Regions from separate parts of the Limnohabitans sp. JirII-29 genome, predicted to be linked through region 1. Evidence: riboswitches for the same ligand, from Rfam matches in the RefSeq annotation. Region 1 holds a riboswitch; the other holds the start of a gene.
What was found. Region 1 has a riboswitch for S-adenosylhomocysteine ahead of metH (methionine synthase). Riboswitches for the same ligand answer to the same signal wherever they lie in the genome.
Positions count from the first base shown of each region.

Region 2: linked by a shared signal. The riboswitch ahead of ahcY (adenosylhomocysteinase) and the one ahead of metH (methionine synthase) in region 1 are both predicted to bind S-adenosylhomocysteine.

Region 1 is NZ_NESB01000004.1:299,469-303,851, forward strand. It holds gene B9Z39_RS08860 (homocysteine S-methyltransferase family protein) at 12-1,085, shown strand; gene B9Z39_RS08865 (amidase) at 1,096-2,382, shown strand; S-adenosyl-L-homocysteine riboswitch at 2,387-2,480, shown strand; gene metH (methionine synthase) at 2,529-4,383, shown strand, end outside.
Region 2 is NZ_NESB01000008.1:108,781-113,163, reverse strand. It holds gene B9Z39_RS13285 (TlyA family RNA methyltransferase) at 1-655, opposite strand, end outside; gene ahcY (adenosylhomocysteinase) at 662-2,095, opposite strand; S-adenosyl-L-homocysteine riboswitch at 2,180-2,258, opposite strand; gene B9Z39_RS13275 (ATP-binding protein) at 2,482-4,131, shown strand; gene B9Z39_RS13270 (ATP-binding protein) at 4,128-4,383, shown strand, end outside.

The DNA of each region.
Region 1 (4,383 bases):
ACAATCTCCCCATGACCCAGTCTTACACCCGAGCCCAACAATTGCCCGCATTGCTGGCCCAACGCATTGTCATTTTGGACGGTGCCATGGGCACCATGATTCAGCGTTTCAAGCTGAGCGAGGCCCAATACCGGGGTGAAGGCTACACCGGCCCCGACGCGCAGTACGCGCGTTTCAAAGACTTTCACAAAGACGTCAAAGGCAACAACGAGTTGCTCAGCTTGACGCGTCCCGATGTGATTCGCGACATCCATGAAAGCTATCTCGCAGCGGGTGCCGACTTGATTGAGACCAACACCTTTGGTGCGACCACGATTGCCCAGGCCGATTACGACATGGCCGATTTGGCCCGCGAGATGAACCTGCGCTCGGCCCAAATTGCGCGCGCAGCCTGCGACAAATACAGCACCCCCGAGAAGCCCCGCTTTGTGGTCGGCGCTTTGGGCCCCACGCCCAAAACGGCCAGCATCAGCCCGGATGTCAACGATCCCAGCGCACGCAATGTGGATTTCGAGCAGTTGCGCGCAGCGTATTACGAGCAGGTGCAAGCCTTGGTGGAGGGTGGTGCCGATGTGCTGATGGTGGAAACCATTTTTGACACGCTCAACGCCAAAGCCGCCTTGTTTGCGATTGACGAGTACTTCGAGGCGAGCGGTGAGCGCTTGCCCTTGATCATCAGTGGCACCGTGACCGATGCCTCAGGGCGCATCTTGAGTGGCCAAACCGTGACCGCGTTTTGGCACAGCGTGCGCCATGCCCAGCCGCTGGCGGTGGGCCTGAACTGCGCGTTGGGTGCGGCGCTGATGCGTCCCTACATCCAAGAGTTGGCGCGGGTGGCAGGCGACACCTTCATCAGTTGCTACCCCAATGCGGGCTTGCCCAACCCCATGAGCGACACTGGATTTGACGAAACACCCGATGTGACAGCCCGCTTGCTGCACGAGTTTGCGGCCGAGGGATTGGTCAACATCGTGGGCGGCTGCTGCGGCACCACCCCTGAGCACATCGCGGCCATTGGTCAAGCGGTGTCCGACCAACATACCCGTGCTGTGAGTGCGGGCCCTTTCTACCGCGAATCTGCGTAAGGCGTAATCCATGTCACACCATCTCCTGAGCGCCTGTCAGGCGGCCCAACAACTGGCCCAACGCACACTGCGTGCTGAAGACTTGGTGCGTGATTGCTTGGCCCGCATCGACGCCCGTGAAGCTGAGGTGCAGGCTTGGAACCATGTGGCGCGCGATGCCGCACTAGCGCGTGCGCGGGCTTTGGACCAAGGTGCCCACCAAGGCTTGTTGCATGGCCTGCCGATTGGTGTGAAAGACCTGATCGCCACCGCCGATATGCCCACTACCTATGGCTCGCCCATCTATGCCGGGCATCAACCGGCCAACGACGCCAGTTGTGTGGCCTTGGCGCGTGCGTCGGGCGCGGTGGTGTTGGGCAAAACCGTGACCACCGAGTTCGCCACCTTTCAGCCCAACCAAACCCGCAACCCGCACAACACGGCGCACACGCCGGGCGGGTCGTCGTCGGGCTCGGCGGCTGCGGTGGCCGATGGCATGGTGCCGCTGGCGTTGGGCACGCAAACCGCAGGCTCGCTCACGCGACCTGCTGCGTATTGCGGCATCGTGGCCTTCAAACCCAGTTTTGGCGGCATCAATCGTGCAGGCGCCAAACCTTTGTCAGACACCTTGGACACCGTGGGCACCCTGGCGCGCAACGTGCCCGATGCGGCCTTGTTTGCTGCGGCCTTGAGCGGTCGCCATGACTGGTTGGTGCGCCCCATGGGCGAACACCTGGCCCGCCCCTTGCGCGTGGGCCTGTGTCACACCTATGAGTGGCCGCAGGCTTTGTCCGAAACCCAAGCTGCTATGCAGCAAGCGGCGGCACGCGTTCAAGCCTCGGGTGCGATGACCTTGCACGAGGTGCGCCTGCCCGTGGACTACGAGCTGCTGGTGCAGGCTCAAACCCACATTCAGTTGGCTGAACAAGCCCAGTGTTTGGCGTATGAACGCTTGCAACACTTTGAGCGCTTGAGCCCGCGCTTGCAGGGCATCATGCAATCGGGCGTGGCCGTGACCGCTGCGCAATACGACCAGGCCCAAGCCTTGGTGGCGCGCTGCCGCGCCCAGTTGGCTGATGTGTTCAAAGATGTGGATGTGCTGCTCGCGCCCAGCGCAGCAGGTGCGGCACCACTGGGCTTGGACAACACGGGTGACCCGGTGTTTTGCCGCATCTGGACCGTGCTGCACACCCCCACGGTGAACATTCCAGCAGGCCACGCGCCCAACGGCATGCCTGTGGGGTTGCAGGTGGTGGGGCCGGTGGGGGGTGATGCGTTCACCTTGGCGGCGGCGCATGCGCTGCACCAGTTAAAATAATGCCTTCCCCAAGGAGCGTTGCAGCTTCACCCATTCTTTTCAGGATCGGGCGTGAAGTCAGGCTTGGGGCCGTATCTTTGCAACGACGCTCACCTGAACGATGACCCCAGGTGAGATCCCCCATGAATTCGATAGCCGTTCCTCCCATGAAACTGTCTGGTTTAGAGCCAGTCTCTATTGGCGCGGACACTTTGTTCGTCAACGTCGGTGAGCGCACCAACGTGACGGGCTCCAAAGCCTTTGCTCGCATGATCTTGAACGGCGAGTACGAGCAAGCCCTGGCCGTGGCCCGTCAGCAAGTGGAGAACGGCGCGCAAGTGATTGACGTCAACATGGACGAAGCCATGTTGGACAGCCAGGCCGCGATGGTGCGTTTTTTGAACCTGATGGCAGGCGAACCCGACATCGCCCGCGTGCCGGTGATGGTGGACTCCAGCAAGTGGTCGGTCATCGAAGCGGGCTTGCGCTGCATCCAAGGCAAGGGCATCGTCAACTCGATCAGCATGAAAGAAGGTGTGGAGGAGTTCAAGCGCCAGGCCAAGTTGGTCAAGCGTTATGGCGCGGCAGCGGTGGTGATGGCGTTTGATGAAAAAGGCCAAGCCGACACCTACGCGCGCAAGATTGAGATTTGCGAACGCGCTTACCGCGTGCTGGTGGACGAGGTGGGCTTTGCGCCCGAAGACATCATCTTTGACCCGAACATCTTTGCCATTGCCACCGGCATTGAAGAGCACGACAACTATGCGGTGGACTTTATCGAAGCCACGCGTTGGATCAAGCAAAACCTGCCCGGCGCAAAGGTGAGCGGCGGCGTGTCTAACGTGTCGTTCAGTTTCCGCGGCAACGACCCGGTGCGTGAAGCCATCCACACCGTGTTTCTGTACCACGCCATCAAAGCCGGCATGGACATGGGCATCGTCAACGCTGGCATGGTGGGTGTGTACGACGACTTAGAACCCACGCTGCGCGAGCGGGTGGAAGACGTGGTGTTGAACCGCACTCCGAAGTACAAAGACGGCGAAGAACACCTCACCCCTGGTGAGCGTTTGATTGAAGTCGCCGAAAGCGCCAAAGGCGCGGCCAAAGACGACAGCGCCAAACTTGCTTGGCGTGGCACGCCGGATGTGCCCGTGTCGGTGGAGGCGCGTCTGAGCCACGCGCTGGTGCATGGCATCACCGACTTCATTTCAGAAGACACCGAAGAGGCTTACCAGGCCATTTTGGCCAAGGGTGGGCGCCCTTTGCATGTGATCGAAGGCCCCTTGATGGACGGCATGAACGTGGTGGGCGATTTGTTTGGCCAAGGCAAGATGTTCTTGCCCCAGGTGGTCAAGAGCGCGCGCGTGATGAAGCAGGCCGTGGCACATCTGGTGCCCTACATCGAAGAAGAAAAGCGCTTGCAAGCTGCTGCAGGCGAAGACGTGAAAGCCAAGGGCAAGATCGTCATGGCTACCGTCAAAGGTGACGTGCATGACATTGGCAAGAACATCGTGACTGTGGTCTTGCAGTGCAACAACTACGAAGTGGTGAACATGGGCGTGATGGTGCCTTGCCATGAAATTTTGGCTAAAGCCAAAGAAGAAAACGCCGACATCATTGGCTTGTCCGGTCTGATCACGCCCTCGTTGGAAGAAATGCAGTACGTCGCCGGCGAAATGCAAAAAGACGACTACTTCCGCAGCCGCATGATGCCGCTGATGATTGGCGGCGCCACCACCAGCCGTGTGCACACCGCTGTGAAGATCGCTCCGCATTACGAAGGTCCGGTCGTGTATGTGCCCGACGCTTCGCGCAGCGTGGGCGTGGCGCAAGGCTTGTTGTCAGACCAAGCGGCGACCTACATTGCTGAGCTCAACGCCGACTACGCCAAAGTGCGCGAACAGCACGCCAATAAAAAACAAACGCCCTTGGTCACACTGGCGCAAGCGCGTGCCAACGCCACGCCTATTGGCTGGGACATCTACAAGCCGACCAAGCCCAAATTCATCGGGCGACGGGTGT
Region 2 (4,383 bases), on a different contig from region 1:
CCTTGCGCAAGCGCGCTTCCACCTTGGGGTAACTGGCAGGGTCTTTGACCAAACCGCCTTTGCCGATATCACCAGGCTGCAATTCAAACTGCGGCTTGACCAACATCAGCACATACCCCGCAGGCTGGAGCATAGGCAACAGGGCTGGCAGCACCAAGGTCAGCGAGATGAACGACAAGTCGCCCACAATCAGATCAAAGCCTTGCACTGCCTCGGGGATTCGCTCGTCAGGAAACGCTAACTCGCGCGCATTGATGCGCTCAACACACACCACACGGGGGTCGCTGCGCAAACTCGGGTGCAATTGGCCGTGACCAACGTCTAGCCCGACAACTTGCGCCGCTTCATGTTGCAGCAAGCAATCCGTGAAACCTCCGGTGCTTTGTCCCACATCCAGGCAACGCATGCCGCTGACAGACAAGCCGCTGTCACGCAAAGCGCCTTCGAGCTTCAAGCCACCGCGCGAGACATAACGCGACTCCGCGTTATCCAGCAACTGCACCTCGCACCCTGGCGGCAACACATCGCCATTTTTGGCCACGCGTTGCCAGGCTGTCGCGCCCACGCGCCATTGAACGCCCGAGGTAATCAACCGCTGCGCCTGAGAGCGCGACGCGGCCAAGCCCCGGTCTACCAATAACTGGTCAGCGCGCACCGCAGATCAATAGCGGTAGGCGTCAGGCTTGTAAGGGCCTTGCTTGGGCACGCCGATGTATTCGGCCTGCTCATCGCTGAGTTCGGTCAGCATGGCGCCGACTTTCTTCAGGTGCAAGCGAGCGACCTTCTCGTCCAAGTGCTTGGGCAACACATAGACCTTGCCCACGTCGTAACCTTCGGGATGGCAGAACAGCTCAATCTGCGCAATGGTTTGGTTGGCAAACGAGCTGCTCATCACAAAGCTGGGGTGGCCGGTGGCACAACCCAGGTTCACCAAGCGGCCTTTGGCCAGCAAGATGATCTTTTTGCCGTCGGGGAACACCACGTGATCGACTTGGGGCTTGATCTCGTCCCAGGTCAACTTCTCCAGAGACGCCACATCGATCTCGTTGTCAAAGTGACCGATGTTGCAGACGATGGCTTCGTCTTTCATGGCGGCCATGTGCTCGTAACGGATCACGTTTTTGTTGCCGGTGGCCGACACAAAAATGTCGGCCTTGTCTGCCGCGTATTCCATGGTGACCACTTTGTAGCCTTCCATCGCGGCTTGCAATGCGTTGATCGGGTCAATCTCTGTCACCCACACTTGGGCGCTCAAAGCACGCAAAGCCTGAGCACTGCCCTTGCCAACGTCGCCATAACCAGCGACCACGGCCACTTTGCCCGCAATCATCACATCGGTCGCGCGCTTGATGGAGTCCACCAAGGATTCGCGGCAGCCATAGAGGTTGTCGAACTTGCTCTTGGTCACCGAGTCGTTGACGTTGATGGCGCGGAACATCAGCGTGCCCTTGGCCGACATTTCTTTCAGGCGGTGCACGCCTGTGGTGGTCTCTTCGGTCACGCCCAAAATCTCGGCGCTCTTGCGGCTGTACCAAGTGGGGTCCTGAGCCAGCTTGGCCTTGATGGCGGCAAACAAACAGGTTTCTTCTTCGCTGCTGGGGTTGTTCAACAACGACGCATCGCGCTCGGCGCGCTTGCCCAGGTGCATGAGCAAGGTGGCATCGCCACCGTCGTCCAAGATCATGTTGGGGCCTTCGCCAGCCGTGTTGGCGGCGCCAAAGTCAAAGATACGGTGGGTGTAGTCCCAGTACTCGGTCAATGTCTCGCCCTTGGTGGCAAACACAGGGGTGCCTTCGGCCACCAAAGCGGCAGCCGCATGGTCTTGTGTCGAGAAGATATTGCACGAAGCCCAGCGCACTTGGGCACCCAAGGCTTGCAAGGTTTCCACCAGCACGGCCGTTTGAATGGTCATGTGCAAGCTGCCCGTGATGCGTGCGCCTTTGAGCGGTTGCGCTTTGGCGAACTCTTGACGAATGGCCATCAAACCGGGCATTTCGGTTTCGGCAATCTTGATTTCTTTGCGGCCCCAGGCGGCCAAGGACATATCGGCCACGACGTAGTCGGTGGCTTGGGTGGGTTTGAGAACAGCGTTCATGGTCAGGCTCCAAAAGGTTCAGGGCCACTGACGCGTACAAACTAAGCACAAGGGATTTGTCCGAGGTGCTCACCTCACGTTGTCAGTGGGTGAGCGCGGTTGGGAATTAGGGTCCGAGCCTCACTGAATCTAGATCGACTCAGCTGCAGCGCTCCTCGGTGCAAATATTTTAGTGCAGTCTGGCAATACCAAAACCGCAAATACTGGTTGCATTTTTGTTTTAACAAAAAATTCAAAAGTAATATTAAAATTATCAAATGATCAATCGGCCGTTACTTTTGTTTATAAAACGTCAGCTCCCTCGGGAACGGCGCAACAGCTTTGACGTCTATTACGTGTTTTTTTCGTTCACCGCCGCCGTGGGGACCACGTTGATGGCGCTCGTGATGCTCTGGCTTGAACAATCGCGTATTGCCACTTCGGCCTGGATCGGAACACTGGTGCTGATTGGAACCCTGGTTTGGTGGACCCAGGGCCTGTCCGATTTTTGGGCTCAGACCATTTTTGAGAGCACGCTCATGTGGTTGGTGATTTACAACTCATGGCACACGGGCGGCGTCACATCGCCGAGCATGATTTTTTTAGGCACAGTCCCCGTTCTTCCCTTGTTTTTCTCTAGCTCGCGCCGTTTTGTCTTCTTTTGGCTGTTCGTGTCGCTCGTGGGCATGCTGCTGACTCTCACCCTACAACTCAACCACCTCATCCCCATGCGCGCGGATCAAACTTGGCAAGACCTGGTGTTCAGCGCCACGATGTATGCCTTTTTGGCCTATACGCAATGGAGTTTGATAGATGCCGTGGAGTCCACCAACACCTTCACACTGCGGAAAATCAATCGGTCGAACCAACGCCTACAGCGCTTGTCACACGACTTGCAGCGCGCCAACTCACACAAAGACCAGTTCTTAGCCATTGTGAGCCACGAAATGCGCACACCTTTGAACGCCGTCATGGGCTTTTTGAACCTCATGGACACCGACGAACGCATCAACCATCAAGCCAAAGAATTCGTCATAGGCGCACAAAACGCTGCGGCACACCTACTCACGGTGATCAATGACTTGTTGGATTACTCGCAAATTCAAAACGGCAAAATCACACTCAACCCACAGACCTTCAACCTGCACACCATGCTGCACAACACGCATGGGTCGTTGATGCCACGGGCAATTGACTTCGGGCTTTCCTATAACCTCTACATCGATCCTCAGGTCCCCGAATGGATCAAGGCAGACCAGCACCGCTTGACCCAAGTCCTGATCAATCTTCTTGGCAATGCCCTGAAGTTCACCGACAAGGGCCATGTCAACACCCAGGTGTATTTCGAGCCATCCGAAAAAACGCCGCAAAGCGGGACCCTGTGCGTTGATGTCACAGACAGCGGGCCTGGCATTGCACTGGCTGAACAAGCCCGCATCTTCGAACCCTTCGTTCAACTCACACGCATCGACACACGCGCCAACGCACGAGACGCCCTGCGCGGCAACGGGTTGGGTTTGAGCATCACCGACACGCTGGTCAAAAGCCACGGCGGACAACTCACCGTGCGCAGCGCCGTCGGCCAAGGTTCGACGTTCTCATTTCGTATCCCCGTTCACATCGCGCCTGCCCCGCACAAGCCATTGCCAACCCTTGACCGTGTGGACACCAGCGCCTTCAAACTGCTCATCGTGGATGACCATGCCGTCAATCGCTTGGTCGCCAAAGCCACACTGCAACGCGCCATGCCAAACGCGCACATTGAAGAAGCCGAAAACGGCCTCACAGGCTTTGCCAAGATGTGCGACACCCAGTACGACGTTGTGCTGCTGGACTTGGTGATGCCAGACATCGACGGCATTGAAGTGATGCGTCGTGTGCGCAACACTTTGCCATCGCCACTCAACACAGTCCATGTAATTGCACTCACAGCCAACGTGGCCAACGAAGCGCTCATTGCCTGCAAAGAAGTCGGAATGGATGAAGTCATGTCAAAACCATTTGACCGACACACATTGGTCAACCGTGTCTTGCACTACTGCCTCAAAAACCAATGATCACACGCCCTCTACTCGTCGCCATCAAGCGCGTGCTGCCTCATAAACGACGCAGCACGCTAGACATTTATTACGTTTTCTTCTCTCTGTCCGCACAAATTGCGTTGCTGATATTTGGTCCCTTGTTTTACAGCCTCGGCGAGACCGGCATCGCCATCGTCAGCATGATTGGGTTGGGTTGTATCGCCGCGAGCTTTGCTTTGTGGCTCAAAGGATTGCCCCGCTTTTGGGCGCAATCGATCGATCAGGCCA